Regions from separate parts of the Pseudomonas sp. TSO6 genome, predicted to be linked through region 1. Evidence: riboswitches for the same ligand, from Rfam matches in the RefSeq annotation. Region 1 holds a riboswitch; the other holds the start of a gene.
The links. A riboswitch is a leader RNA that binds a small molecule or an ion and turns the genes downstream of it on or off. The one in region 1 is predicted to bind cobalamin.
Positions count from the first base shown of each region.

Region 1 (7,665 bases):
TGCGTGGTGGCATCGAAGGCGAACAGGTTGTCGACCGTCGCCGCCATCTCGAAGGCGCCCTTGTAGCCATGGCGCTTGACCCCGTCGATCCACTTGGGGTTGAGCGCACGGGCGCGGATCACCCGGTTCAGCTCTTCCTTGAGGGTACGGATGCGGGGTCGGTCTGCCTGGCTGTGGTCGCCGTGGTAGCTGGCCACCGGCGCCCCGGACAAGGTTTCTGACGCCGCCAGCATGCCACCCTGGAACTGGTAGTAATCGTTCGAATCGAGCAGGTCGTGTTCGTGGTTGTCCTGGTTCTGCAGCACCGCCTGCACCTTGGCCAGGCGCTGCGCGAACTGGGCGCGCGCCGGGGTGCCGTCGTCGCTGGCGCCGTAGGCGTAGCCGCCGTGGTTGAGGTAGACCTCGGCCAGATCGTCGCGGCTGTGCCACAGGCGCCCGTCGATAGCGTTCTGCACCCCGGCGCCATACGCACCAGGTTTGGCGCCGAACACCCGCCAGCCTGCCTGGCGCGCGGCCTGCTCGGCGCCTACGCCTTGCGCTTGCAGCGTGGCACGCTCGCTGCGTACACGGGCGGCCAACGGGTTGAGATCATCGGGCTCGTCCAGCGCGGCCACCGCCTGCACGGCCGCATCGAACAGGCGGATTAGGTTGCCGAAGGCATCGCGGAAAAAGCCCGAAACGCGCAATGTCACATCCACCCGCGGGCGGTCGAGCAGGCTCAGCGGCAGTATTTCAAAATCGTCAACGCGCTGGCTGCCTGTGGCCCACACCGGCCGCACGCCCATCAGCGCCATGGCCTGGGCGATGTCGTCGCCGCCAGTACGCATGGTCGCCGTGCCCCACACCGACAAGCCAAGCTGGCGCAGGTGATCGCCGTGGTCCTGCAGGTGGCGCTCGAGGATCAGGCTGGCCGAGGCGAAGCCCAGGCGCCAGGCCGTGGTAGTGGGCAGGTTGCGCACGTCCACGGTATAGAAGTTGCGGCCGGTGGGCAGCACGTCGAGGCGCCCACGGCTGGGCGCACCGCTGGGGCCGGCAGGCACGAATCGCCCGGCCAGCGCCGCCAGCAGGCCACTCATCTCAGCAGCGCCGCAGGCATCCAGGCTGGGCGCCACCGCTTCGCGCAAGGCCTGCACCACGTCACGCACCGGCTGCCATTCGCTCGATTCAGGCAGCTGCAGGGTGCCTCCCAGCGCTTGCTCGATCACCTGCTGCGCCAAAAGCTCCAGGCGCTCGCGGGTATCGCCACAGGTGCGCCAGGGCTCACTGCTCATGGCCAGAAGCTGCTGAGGGCGTGCGCCCTGCCAGGGCAGCCCAAGCTCGCAATCGAGCGGATCAAAGCCTGGCACCAGTGCCTTGGCCAGGGCCCGCAGCAGGCTGGCATTACCGCCACGACCGTCGCCACGCTCAACCCGCAACAGCGCCAGCAGCGTGTCCAGGCGCAGCCGCCCTTCTGGCGATTGGCCAAACACGTGCAGCCCATCGCGAATCTGCGATTCCTTCAGGTCGCACAGATAGGTGTCCAGGCGCGGCAGCCAGACGGCGGCATCGTCCAGCTGCCCTTCCAGTTGCAGCTCACGGTCGATGTGGTTGACCTTGACCAGCTCGAGGATATCGCGCTGCAACTCGCGGGCACGCCGCGGGTCGAGTAGCTGCGCTTCGTAGAACTCGTCGGCCAGTTGCTCCAGGTGGCGCAACGGGCCGTAGGTTTCGGCGCGGGTCAGCGGCGGCATCAAGTGGTCGATGATCACCGCCTGGGTACGGCGCTTGGCCTGGGCGCCCTCGCCCGGGTCGTTGACAATGAACGGGTAGATGTTCGGCAGCGGGCCAAGCAGCGCGTCTGGCCAGCACTGCGCCGACAAGCCGACGCCCTTACCGGGCAGCCACTCAAGGTTGCCGTGCTTGCCGACATGGATCACCGCGTCGGCGGCGAACGCGTGGCGCAGCCAGAAGTGGAACGCCAGGTAGCCGTGCGGCGGCACCAGGTCGGGGTCGTGATACACCGCGCTGGGGTCTACCTGGTAACCCCGGGCGGGCTGGATGCCGACGAAGGTCAGGCCAAAGCGCAAGCCGGCCACCATCAGCCGGCCGCTGCGGTACATCGGGTCCTGCTCGGGCGGCCCCCAGCGCTCCAGCACTGCCTGGCGATTGGCCTCGGGCAAGCGCTCGAAGGCGGCCTGGTAGTCGGCCAGGCTCAGGCTCTGGGCGCAAGGGCGCTGGTCGAGGTGGTCAAGGTCGTTGGTCACGCCGCCGAGCAGTTGGTGAATCAGTTGCGTGCCGCTGCCCGGCAAATCGGCCAGCGGATAGCTTTCGGTCTGCAGCGCCTTGAGAATGTTCAGTGCGGCAGCGGGCGTGTCCAGGCCAACGCCGTTGCCAATGCGGCCATCGCGGGTCGGGTAGTTGGCCATTACCAGGGCCACGCGCTTCTGGGCGTTGGGCAGGCGCGCCAGCTCGACCCAGCGGCGGGCCAGCTCGGCGACGAAGTCCATGCGCTCGGGGTGGGCGCGGTAGCACACCACGTCGGACTGGCTGCGCTCGCTGCGCCAGGCCATGTCCTTGAAACTGACCGGGCGGGTAATGATGCGCCCGTCCAGTTCGGGCAAGGCGATGTGCATGGCCAGGTCGCGCGCACCCAGCCCCTGCTCGCTGGCTTCCCAGCCGGGCTGGTTGTCCTGCGCGCAGATGGCCTGCAGCACCGGAATGTCACGGCGGAACGGGCGCAGGTTGGGCCGTTCGGGGCTGGACAGGGCAAAACCGGTGGTATTGACCAGCACTTCGGCACCGACTTCGTCCAGCCAGGCTTGGACCTGCTCCAGGCAGGCGCTTTCCTTGAGGCTGGCCACGGCAATCGGCAACGGGTTCAAGCCAGCGGCTTGCAGGCGCTGGCAGAACACGTCGATGAACGCGGTGTTGGCCGCCTGCAAGTGGGAGCGGTAGAACAGCAGCGGCGCCACCGGGTAGTCCGGGTGCCAGTGCGGGTACCAGTCTTCCAGTGCCACACTGCCCTTGGCCGGGTGATACACAGCGGTGCGCGGCAAGGGTTGCGGCTCGTCCCAGGCATAATCGCGGCCCAGCCACTGGTTGGCCAGGCAGTTGTACAGGTTGATGGCATTGGCCTTGCCGCCCTGGCGCAAGTAGTGCCAGAGGCGCTCGGCCTGGTCGCCCGTGACGGTGCCCAGGCGGGTCAGCTCCGGGTCCGGGCGATCATCGCCCGGCACCAGTATCAGCTGCACACCACGGGCGGCCAGCTCGACCAGTTGCTCGACACCATAGCGCCAGTAGCCGACGCCGCCGTGCAGCGACACCAGGATGACCTTGGCATGGCGCAGCACCTGGTCGACATACAGGTCGACCGAAGCGTGGTTCTGCACCTGCATCGGGTTGGCCAGGCGCAGGCTGGGGAAGCCTTCAGGCAATTGCTCGGCGGTATCGGCGAGCAACGCCAGGTGCGAATCGCCGCTGCAGAGAATCACCAGCTCGGCAGGTGTCTGGCCGAGGTCGGCAATACTGTCATCCGGCACGAAGCCGCCGGGCTGGGTCCGCAGCAGGTGCACGGGTCAGGCGCCCAAGGCCTGGCGCAGGCGCGCTTCCAGCTGGGCAGCGTCCAGTTCCTGGCCGATCAGCACCAGGCGGGTGATGCGCGGCTCGTCGGCACGCCAGGCGCGGTCGAAGTGCTTGTCGAAACGGGTACCCACGCCTTGTACCAGCAGGCGCATCGGCTTGCCCGGGATGGCCGCGAAGCCTTTGGCGCGCAGGATGCCGAACTCCACCACCAGCTGGGTGAGGGCGTCGAGCAGCAGGCTTTCGTCAGCCTCTGGCAGGTCGATGGAAATGGAATCGAAAGCGTCGTGATCATGGTCGTCATGATCATCGCCGTCGTGGTGCGAATCGTGGTGGGTGCGGCGGCCATCGATGTGTGCCTCGGACTCGGCGCCCACGCCCAGCAGCACCTCGAGTGGCAGCTTGCCGCTGCTGGCCTCGACCACCTTGACTGCCGGCGGTAGTTCTTCGGCCACTTCGGCGCGGACCTTGGCCAAGCCTTCGGCGTCGATCAGGTCGGCCTTGTTCAGTACCACCAGGTCGGCGCTGGCCAGCTGATCGGCGAACAGTTCGTGCAGTGGCGATTCGTGGTCCAAATTAGGGTCGAGCTTGCGCTGGGCATCGACCTGGTCCGGGTAGGCGGCGAACGTGCCGGCGGCCACGGCCGGGCTGTCGACCACGGTGATGACTGCGTCGACAGTGCAGGCGTTACGGATTTCCGGCCACTGGAAGGCTTGCACCAGCGGTTTGGGCAGGGCCAGGCCGCTGGTTTCGATCAGGATGTGGTCCAGGTCGCCACGGCGTGCCACCAGCTCGCGCATGACCGGGAAGAACTCTTCCTGCACGGTGCAGCACAGGCAGCCGTTGGCCAGTTCATAGACGCGGCCGCTGGCTTCTTCTTCGGTGCAACCGATGCTGCACTGCTTGAGGATTTCGCCGTCGATGCCCAGTTCGCCGAACTCGTTGACGATGACCGCAATGCGGCGGCCCTGGGCGTTGTCGAGCATGTGGCGCAGCAAGGTGGTCTTGCCCGAGCCGAGAAAGCCGGTGACGATGGTAACGGGGAGCTTGGCCAGTGTTTTCATGTCGCATTGCCCTTGGCAGAGTGGCGCGGGCATGCAGGACGACAGCCGCGGGCCAGGCCGGCCGGGCTTGTTCGCCACCGGATCACCCCGCCCGGTTGAAAGTCGAAAACGTTGCGAGGCAGGTCTCCTGGCTTGCACCGTTCCATCACCCCGTTCAGTTGAACGGCGGGCTGGCGGGATGACGCCTTCCCGCGCGTTGGCGCAGTGGCTGTGTCGATCCGTTGTCGGTGCTTACAGTTGCGGGGGCAGCCGCGGCTTTTACCGCGTTCCCGTCTTAGCTTCGGCCTGGCCGAAGAACCTCGAAGTGGCAAGGCTACGCAGTGGCTGGCGGGTGGTCAACCATTGCTGCGGGGCTTGCCGACAACTCTTGGCAGCACTGCGGTACAGTGGCGACTTTGCCCACTGTCAAGGACGCCCCATGCCCCTCGCCCCCGCCATCCCGGTACTGCGCATCTTCTCGGTCGACAAGGCCAGGGAGTTCTACATGGATTTCCTCGGTTTCAGCCTGGACTGGGAGCACCGCTTCAGCCCGGACCTGCCGTTCTACATGCAGATTCACCGCGATGGCCTGATCCTGCACCTTACCGAGCACCATGGCGATGCCTGCCCCGGCTCTACAGTGTTCGCACGCCTCGACGACTTGCGGGCGCTGGAGCATGAACTGCAAGGCAAACAGTACGGTTACGCCCGGCCCGAAGCCGAGCGCCTGGACTGGGGCCTGCAGATGCAGGTGTGCGACCCGTTCGGCAACCGCCTGCGCTTCTGCCAGCAGATCGATGAGGAGGCCAACCTGTGAAGGCGCTGGGCAAACGCGAAATGGCCCGCCTGGAGCGGGAGCTGGTAGCGTGCCTGACGGACGCCTGTGAAACCGCCAAGGCAGAAATCGTCGGGTTCACCTGGCTCACCCATCGCCTGGATCCTGAGAACTTTCCGGCCAGCCTGCGTATTACTTGGGTGTTTGAACAAGAGGCCGAGAAAGTCGCTGCTGTGGCGGGTGAAGCAAAGGCACGCATGCTTGCACTGACCCGTCAGGCGTTGGACCACGCCGGCATACAACTGGATCACCCGGCCTGGCATGTACGGTTTGACAGCGAAGAGGCCTGCAAACAGAGCCACGGAGGCGACTGGGCCAAGCGCTTGACGGGGCACTGAGCCCAGGGCCAGACAAGCTCGGGCGCCGCTCGCGCGGCGCATCGCCGGCAAGCCAGCTCCCACCCTGACCGCGCCGGCCTGACGCCCATGCGCAGTACCTGTAGCTCCACCCTGACCACGCCGACCTGCCGCCATGCGCAGTACCTGTGGGAGCTGGCTTGCCGGCGATGAGGCCAGTGCAGGAACCCCATACATGGCAGGCGGTACTTTACCCGCCCCCGACGCTCCGTTAGGCTACGCACTCCCCCATTACGAGGTGTTCGTCCAATGCGCCATTGATGCCGCCGTCCATTCGACGGCCAGTCTTCAGCCTCCGGTTTGCTCCGGAGATGTAGCGGCATTTGTGGAGTTGTGCATGACGAACACGTCGATCCTGACGCTGGACAGCGTCTCCTTGGCCTTGCCTGATGGCCGGCTACTGTTTACCGACCTTAACGAAACCTTCGACCAACGGCGTACCGGCCTGGTCGGGCGCAATGGCGTGGGCAAGAGCCTGCTAGGGCAGGTTCTTGCCGGCCAGCGTGCACCAAGCAGCGGCAAGTGCAGGCGCCGTGGGCCTGTCCATCTGCTGAACCAGCAGGTAATCGAGCGCAGCGCCACGCTTGCCGACCTGGCGCAGGTGGGGGCGGTGGTTGCGGCGCTCGAGCGCATCGAGCAAGGCAGCATCAACCCCCAGGATTTCGACGCCGTTGGCGACCGCTGGGATATCCGCGAGCAATTGCAGATGCACCTGCAGCGCAACGGCCTGGGTCACCTTGACTGGCGCCAGCCCGCACGCAGCCTGAGCGGCGGCCAGGCCATGCGCGTGGCGCTGGCAGGCGCATGGCTCAGCGGTGCCGACTACCTGATACTCGACGAACCAAGCAATCACCTGGACAGCAACGCCCGTGCCCAGCTGCTGAGCATGATCGAGGGCTGGGACCGAGGTTTGCTGGTAATCAGCCACGATCGCAGCCTGCTGGCGCACATGGCGCGCATTGTCGAACTGTCCAGCCTGGGGTTGCAGGCCTATGGCGGCAACTACAGCTTCTATGCAGCACAAAAAGCCAGCCAGGTGGCGCAGGCCCAGCAGCAACTTGCCCGGCTGAAGCAGGAGCAACAACGCCAGGCCCGTGAACTGCAGCGCCAGCGCGAAGAGCTGGAACGCCATCAGGCCCGGGCCGGGCGTCAAGCCAGGCATGCCAACCAGGCCAAGATCCTGGTCGACCGCCAGCAGGAACGCAGCCAGGCCACGGCGGGCAAGCAGCGGCGTGATCATCGCAATGCCCGGCAAGCACTGCTCGGCAAAGTGCATGACGCCGCCCGCGAGGTCGAGCAAGCCACTGCGATTACCTTGCATGCTCCCACGCCCCAGCGTCATTTCGGCCGCGAAGTGTTGGCGCTGCAGGCACTTCGCTTGCCCCATGGCACCCGCAAACCGCTTGACCTGCGCTTGTGCCTGGGCCAGCGGCTGGGCCTGGTCGGCGCCAATGGCAGTGGCAAGTCCACGCTGCTGAGGCTGCTGAACGGGGAATTACCGGCATCGCCCGACACGTTCCGCCTCAGTGGCGAAACCGCCCTGCTCGACCAACACTGCAGCACGCTGGCAGGCCACAGCAGCGTGCTTGAACACCTGCGCCAAGCCAACCCGGTGCTGGCCCAGGGCGAATTGCGCAGCCGCCTGGCACAACTGGGCCTGGATGCGGCCCGTATCGAGCTGCCTAGCAGCCTGCTCAGCGGCGGCGAACGGATGAAGGCAGCGCTGGCCGCCGTCCTATACCGCGAGCGCCCCCTCGACCTGTTGCTGCTGGATGAGCCCGGCAACCACCTTGACCTGCCGTCACTGGCAGCCCTGGAGCGCATGCTCGGGCAGTTTCGCGGGGCGCTGATGGTAGCGTCCCATGATTCGGTA
Region 1 covers NZ_JBLZWV010000032.1:31,704-39,368, reverse strand. The annotation lists gene cobN (cobaltochelatase subunit CobN) at 1-3,551, opposite strand, end outside; gene cobW (cobalamin biosynthesis protein CobW) at 3,555-4,622, opposite strand; cobalamin riboswitch at 4,723-4,939, opposite strand; gene ACN6NG_RS12700 (glyoxalase superfamily protein) at 5,041-5,418, shown strand; gene ACN6NG_RS12695 (hypothetical protein) at 5,415-5,774, shown strand; gene ACN6NG_RS12690 (ATP-binding cassette domain-containing protein) at 6,130-7,665, shown strand, end outside.

Region 2 (7,665 bases), on a different contig from region 1:
AACCAGAACCGGGCTGGTTTCACAGCGCCTCGCCGCTGCGCCCGCAAACCTTGTCCAGCACCCACACCTTTGCCCTGTTCGCCGAAAACCGCCTGCAGCTGAGCGACCGGCTGTCGCTGGTCACCGGCGTGCGCCGCGACCAGAACCACATCGACCGCACCAACCTGACCAACGACAGCCGCAGCGACCGCAGCCTGCAAGGTGGCAACTGGCGCGCCGGGCTGGTGTTCGCCGCCACCGACGACCTGTCGCTGTACGGGCAGTACTCCACCAGCCAGGAGGGGGTCAACAACCTCATCAGCCTCAGCCCCACCCAGATGCACTATGACCTGACCGAGGCGAAGCAGACCGAGGTAGGCCTCAAGCAGCGCTTCTGGGACGGCCGTGGCGAATGGACGCTGGCCGCCTACCACATCGTCAAGAAGAAGCTGCTGGTGGACGACCCGATCACCCACGAGAAGCAACAAGCTGGGCAGCAGACGTCCGATGGCCTTGAGGCAACACTGGAACTGGCATTGGCGCATCAGTGGCAGGTGTCGGCCAACGCGTCGCTGGTGCGCGCCAGGTATGACGATTTCGACGAGATGGTCGGCGGCGTAGCGCAGGACCGCGCCGGCAACCGGCCGGCCAACGTGCCACGGCGTACCGCCAATCTGTGGCTGAGCAAAGGCTTCGGCCAGCAGGTAGAGGCCGGCATTGGTGCGCGCTACGTAGATGAGCGTTATGCCGATACCGCCAATACCCAGAGCGCCCCCGGGTACACCGTGGTCGATGCCAACATCGCCTGGCAGGTGCTGCCGGATGTGAAGTTGGGGCTGCAGTTGAACAACCTGTTTGATCGTGAATATGTGCAGTCGGCGTTCAGTGGGCAGCAGTGGTTGATGGGGATGCCACGATCGTACTTTGCGACGGTGGATTACAGCTTCTGATCTGAGCCTGCCTGTGCCGGCCTCTTCGCGGGCTCGCCCGCGAAGGGGCCGGCACAGGTAACACAAAAAACCCCTACCCACCTCTAACCAATTAGTTATAAGATAACATTTCACATGACATTCATTCCTATCAGCGACCCTCCATGACAAGCGCCAGCGCCACGCCCTCCTTGATCACCCAGCGCCTGCAGAGCATCGATGCCCTGCGCGGCCTGGTGATTCTGTTCATGCTTCTGGACCACGTCCGCGAAACGTTCTACCTGCACCGCCAGGTCAGCGACCCGATGACCATCGACGCCACAGAGCCTTCGCTGTTCTTCAGCCGCACCCTGGCCCACCTGTGTGCGCCAGTGTTCGTCCTGCTGACCGGCCTGTCGGCCTGGCTGTATGGCGAAAAACACCAGGGCCGTGGCGATGTCTCGGCGTTCCTGTTCAAGCGCGGGCTGTTCCTGGTGGTGCTGGAATTCACCCTGGTCAACTTCGCCTGGACCTTCCAGCTGCCCCCTAGCGTCATCTACCTACAAGTCATCTGGGCCATCGGCGTCAGCATGATCGCCCTGTCGCTGCTGGTATGGCTGCCACGTGCCGCCCTGCTCGCCCTGGGCGCAGTCATTGTCGCCGGCCACAACCTGCTCGACGGCCTGCACTTTGGCGTGGAGTCTGCCCTGCACGTGCCATGGGCAATCCTGCACGACCGTGGCTGGCTTGAGTTCTCCGAAAACCTGCGCCTGCGCACGTCTTACCCGGTGCTGCCTTGGATCGGCGTCATCGCCCTGGGTTATGGGCTGGGGCCCTGGTTCGCCCGTGGCAGCCTGGCCGGCCAACGCCAGCAGCGCCTGCTGCTGACTGGGCTGATCGCATTGCTCGGCTTTGTCGTGTTGCGCCTGTTCAACGGCTATGGCGAGGCGCCGTGGAGCGGTTACCCGACCCTCACCCAAACCGTGATGAGCTTCTTCAACATCACCAAATACCCGCCGTCACTGCTGTTCCTGGCCCTGACCCTGGGCTGCGGCCTGCTGTTGCTGCGCGCCTTCGAGCGCGCCGGCCAGGCCCGGTGGATCAGCGCGCTGGCAGTGTTTGGCGCAGCACCGATGTTCTTCTACCTGTTGCACCTGTACGTGCTGAAGCTGCTGTACCTGGCCTGCGTGGCGCTGTTCGGCCTCAACCATGGCGACTATTTCGGTTTCGACGGCATCACGGCGGTGTGGCTGGGTGCAGCGGCGCTGGCGGTTTCGCTGTACTTGCCGGTGCGCGGGTTCGCCCGCCTGAAAGCGCGCCGCCGCGACATCACCTGGCTGAAGTACTTCTGAAAAGCGTTTTCACCCGGCGGCGCGATGGTCTACCATGCGGGCCGCCGGTTTCCACCACGGAATTAATAGGGAATCCCAGGCCCGTCAATACGGGCCAAACGGAACTGCCCCCGCAACTGTAGGTGCCGAGCCTGCTCCATCGATGCCACTGGGCCACGCGCCCGGGAAGGCCGGAGCCGGGCCATGACGCACCAGTCAGGAGACCTGCCGGCCTACATTTACCAACCGGCGGGGTGTCCGGGATTGGCCATCAGTGTTGCCCCTGCCATCGGCGGGGCTCGGCGATGCCTGTCCGTGCGTTCCTCACCCGAACTGTCCGATAGGAGATCGCCCAGCATGCTGCCCCGTTTCGCCACCCTGCTCGCCGGCCTTGGCCTTACTGGCCTGGCCCAGGCCGCTGCCACCCACTACCCGCTCACGGTCGAGAACTGCGGCAAACCGCAAACCTTCGCCCAGGCGCCGCAGCGCGCCGTCACCATCGGCCAGGCCGGCACCGAGATGCTCTACGCACTCGGGCTGGGCGACAGGCTGGCGGGCACTTCGCTGTGGTTCAACAACGTGCTGCCCGAGTACCAGGCGCAGAACGACAAGGTGCCGCGCCTGGCCGACAACGACCCCAGCTTCGAGGCCGTGGTCGGCAAGCGCCCGCAACTGGTAACGGTGCAGTTCGAATGGATGGTCGGCGCCCAGGGTGTGGTCGGCACCCGCGAGCAGTTCGATGAACTGAAGATCCCCACCTACCTGCTGCCGTCGGACTGCGAAGGCAAGGACAACCTGGTCGGCGCCGACGGTACCCGCCTGCAGGCGTTCCAGGTCAGCAGCATCTACAAGAGCGTCAGCCAGCTGGCCGAGATCTTTGATGTGCAGGACCGCGGCACTGCGTTGAATGCCGAGCTGAAAGGCCGCCTGGACAGCGCCAAGGCACAACTGGCCGGCAAGGACCTGTCCACCACTTCGGCACTGTTCTGGTTCTCCAGCGCCGACCTCGACATCGACCCTTACGTGGCGGGCCGTCAAGGGGTCGCTGACTTCATGCTGCGCACGTTGGGCGTGCGCAATGTGGTCGAGTCCACCGAAGAGTGGCCTACCGTAGGCTGGGAAACCCTGACCAAGGCCAACCCCACCTGGCTGATCATCGCCCGCATGGACCGCCGCCGCTTCCCCGCCGACGACTACCAGAAAAAGCTGGAATTCCTGCGCAACGACCCGGTAACCCGCAACATGGACGCGGTGAAGCACAACCGCATCATCGTCCTCGACGCCGACGCCATGCAGGCCGGCATCCGTTTGTTCCGTGGCCTGCAGACTCTGTCCGCCGCCTTCGCCAGCGGTAAAGCGGCCCAGTGATGATTCGCCTGTTACCCTGCATCGCAATCGCCTTGGCGGCACTGTTGGCCGCCTTGCTGGCCGGCACTGCCATCGGTGAGACCAACCTGTCACCCAGCGTGGTCGGCCAGGTGCTGGCCAACCACCTGTGGCAGGCCGGCTACCCGGTTGACCCGATCGACGCCGGCATCGTCTGGAACTACCGCCTGACCCGCACCCTGGTCGCTGCAGCCTGCGGTGCCGGCCTGGCCACCTGCGGTGTGGTGCTCCAGGCGCTGCTGCGCAACCCGCTGGCCGAGCCGTACCTGCTGGGCTTGTCGGCCGGCGCCTCGACCGGTGCAGTGCTGGTCGGCCTGCTGGGCCTGGGTAGCCTGGCGCTGAGCATGTCCGGTGGCGCCTTCATCGGTGCATTGGCTGCGTTCGCCCTGGTGCTGCTACTGGCCCGCGCGGCCGGCCCAGGCAGCAACAACGCGCAGGTGATCCTCGCCGGCATCGCCGGCTCGCAACTGTTCACCGCCCTCACCGCTTTTCTCATCACCAAGTCGGCCACCGCCGAACAGGCACGCGGCATCCTGTTCTGGCTACTGGGCAATCTCAGCGGCGTGCGTTGGCCTTCCGTGTGGCTGGCTGTGCCGGTGGCGCTGTTCGGCCTGGTGGTGTGCCTGTTGCACCGCCGCGCGCTGGACGCCTTCACCTTCGGCGCCGATTCGGCTGCATCGCTGGGCATCCCGGTGCGGCGCACCCAGTTACTGCTGATCAGTTGCACGGCACTGGTCACGGCGGTGATGGTGTCCATCGTCGGCGCCATCGGCTTTGTCGGGCTGGTAATCCCGCATGCCCTGCGCCTGCTGCTCGGCCCCGGGCACAGCCGCCTGTTGCCCGCCAGCGCACTGGGCGGCGCACTGTTCCTGATTGCCGCCGACGTCCTTTCGCGCACCTTGATTACAGGCCAGGTGATTCCCGTGGGCGTGGTAACCGCACTGATCGGTGCACCGGTGTTCGCACTGATTCTGGTCAGCCGCCGAGGGCACTCATGACGGTCATGATCGCTGCACAGCTTGCGCCACTGAGCTGCCAGGGCCTGGGGCTGCAACTGGCCGGCAATACCGTGCTGCGCGATATCGACCTGCACGTTGTAGCAGGTGAAACCCTGGGCATTGTCGGCCCCAACGGCTCCGGCAAATCCTCACTGCTCAAGCTGCTGGCCGGGCTGCGCAAGCCGGCCAGCGGCAGCGTGCAACTGCTGGGCGAACCGCTGGCACAGCTGCCCCGCCGCCGTGTTGCACAGGCCCTGGCGCTGGTTGAGCAACAGGCTGACACCCTCGATGCAATCAGTGTGTTCGATGCCGTTGCCCTGGGCCGTACGCCTTGGTTGTCGGCACTGGCACCGTTCTCTGGGGAGGACCGTGCCATCGTCGAGCAGGCCCTGGCTGACCTCGACGCCCTGCACCTGCGCACACGCCTGTGGGGTTCGCTGTCGGGCGGCGAGCGCCAGCGCGTGCACATCGCCCGCGCCTTGGCGCAACGGCCACAGGTACTGTTGCTGGACGAGCCGACCAACCACCTGGACATTCAGCACCAGCTAAGCCTGCTGCAGCAGGTTCAAGCCTTGCCGGTCACCACGCTGGTGGCCTTGCACGACCTCAACCAGGCACTCACCTGCGACCGCGTCGCGGTGCTCGACAAGGGCCACCTGGTCGCCCTTGGCAAACCGTTCGACGTCCTCACCCCCGAGCGCCTGCTGTGCACCTTCGGCGTACATGCCCGCTACCTCACCGACCCCTTCGATGGCGCGCGCATCCTGCGTTTTCGCGCCCCCTGAACCAGGAAGTTCTACTGATGCTGCTGCGCCCTGTTGCCCTGCTGCTTGCCAGCGCCCTGCTTGCCCCCGCCGCACTGGCCGAGGTGCATGAAGTGAAAATGCTCAACCGCGGCAGCGAAGGCGCCATGGTGTACGAGCCGGACCACCTGCGCATTGCCCCCGGCGACACCGTGCGCTTTCTGCCCACCCAGAGCGGGCACAATGCGGCCAGCGTGCCCGGCCTGCTGCCCACCGGCGCCGAACCCTTCAAGAGCAAACTGAACCAGCCGTTCGAGCAAACCTTCAGCGTGCCGGGCGTATACGGCATCCAGTGCATTCCGCACCTGGCGATGGGCATGGTGATGGTGATCCAGGTGGGTGATGCGCCGGCTGCCGAATTGCCAGCCAGCTTGCCTGCACGGGCGCATGCCCGCTTCGCGGCCCAGTTGCAGAAGCTCGAGGCCGCGCGATGAACCGGCTGTTGTTGGCGTTGCCGTTGCTGGGTTTGTCGCCCTTGGCCCTGGCCGACTCCGCGCAGTCGCAAAGCAACGGTTTTGTCGAAGGCAGCAGCTGGAGCATCCTCAACCGCAGCGTATTCGACCAACGCGACTACAAGCACGGTGGGCGCAACAGTGCCGCGCGCAATGCCTACAAACCGCGCAACGAACGTAATGGCAAGGCCGAGGAATGGGGCTACGGTTTGATGGGGACATTTCAGTCCGGCTTCACCCAGGGCCTGATCGGTGTTGGCGTCGATGCCCATGGCTATCTGGGCGTGCAACTCGACAGTGGCGGCGGGCGCGCAGGCAAAGCGCGCCTGCTGGGGGTAGATAACGATGGGCACCCGAAAAACGAATACAGCCGTGCAGGCGCAGCGCTGAAGTTGCGGGCGTCCAATACCGTGCTCTCCTATGGCGAGCAACGGGTCAAGACCCCGGTATTCAGCTCTTCCGACAGCCGCCTGCTGCCCGAAACCGCTACAGGGTTCTTCCTCACCAGCAACGATTTCGACACGCTCAAGCTGCTGGCCGGGCACTTCAACGAAAGCACCGACCGCAATGCCTCCAGCCACGACAAGGGCTTCGTGGTGAACTACTCCAACGGCAAGCAAGGCAACAGTTTCGACCTGGCCGGTGTGGTGTGGAACCCCGGCGCAGCGTTCACTGGCAGCCTTTATACCTCGCGCTACGAAAACAGCTGGAACCAGCACTACCTGGGCAGTACCCTCAGCCATGCGCTGGATGACCGACGCAGCATCAGCCTGGACCTCAACCTGTACCGCACCACAGACACTGGCAAGGCGCTGTCCGGGCGCATCGACAACACCACCTGGAGCCTGGTCTCGCGCTACAGCCAGGGGCCGCACGGTTTCAGCCTTGGCTGGCAGCAGGTCGACGGCAACACCCCGTTCGACTACGTGACGCGAGGGGCAATCTTCATTGCCAACGCCGTGCAGATGTCGGACTTCAACGCCCCGAACGAGAAGTCCTGGCAGGCACGCTATGACCTGAACATGGGGGCCTATGGGGTGCCGGGGTTGAACCTCACGGCGCTGTACGTGAGGGGGTTCGATATCGACGGCACACATGTCGACCCCAATGGCGGGTATGCGTACCTGGGGTATGGCAAGGGTGGCAAGCATTGGGAGCGCGACCTGGAGGCGCGGTATGTGGTGCAGAGCGGCAAAGCCAAGGGGACGACGTTCTCGGTGAGGCATAACGTGCACCGGGGGAACACGGCGCAGGCTGAGCTGGACGGGGACCAGATACGGTTGGCGGTGGAGTGGCCGTTGTCCGGGGGGTTCTGATAGATCGAGTTGCCTGATGGAGCCGGGGGCTGCTTTGCAGCCCATCGCGAAGCAAGGCCGCTCCTACAGGCATCGCGAAAAACCCGGGCTGCGCGACGCCTCTAGGAGCCGCCCAGGCTCTGTCATGCGAGCGAGCTACCCGCAGGCAACAACCCCCACTCCATCCGCTCCTGTTCATTCATCGCGACCAGCACCTCGGCAAACGCCCGTTCCAGCTCTGAACTGACGTTGCCAAACACCTGGTAATTGGTCAGCAGATACCGCTTCACCACCCTCGGCCAACGGCGTTCCTTGTGCGCCGCATTGATGATGCCCTTGGCGTCATGGTAGGTCGCCCCCCGCCACAGTTCTATCAACCTTTTTTCAAAATCCGCAAAGGTCCACCGGTCAATACGCTCTTCAAATTCGTCCAGCAGCTTGAGTTTGTACAGGGCCATGTATGGCATCGTGAGTCTCCCTCGGGTGCAGTGAGCAAGCCGTGCACAGGGGAAG
Region 2 covers NZ_JBLZWV010000042.1:78,111-85,775, forward strand. The annotation lists gene ACN6NG_RS19010 (TonB-dependent receptor) at 1-929, shown strand, start outside; gene ACN6NG_RS19015 (acetyltransferase domain-containing protein) at 1,073-2,239, shown strand; cobalamin riboswitch at 2,268-2,465, shown strand; gene ACN6NG_RS19020 (ABC transporter substrate-binding protein) at 2,576-3,586, shown strand; gene ACN6NG_RS19025 (FecCD family ABC transporter permease) at 3,586-4,602, shown strand; gene ACN6NG_RS19030 (ABC transporter ATP-binding protein) at 4,599-5,387, shown strand; gene ACN6NG_RS19035 (pseudoazurin) at 5,405-5,839, shown strand; gene ACN6NG_RS19040 (OprD family porin) at 5,836-7,173, shown strand; gene ACN6NG_RS19045 (hypothetical protein) at 7,296-7,610, opposite strand.
Region 2: another riboswitch for cobalamin. It lies ahead of ACN6NG_RS19020 (ABC transporter substrate-binding protein); the one in region 1 lies ahead of cobW (cobalamin biosynthesis protein CobW).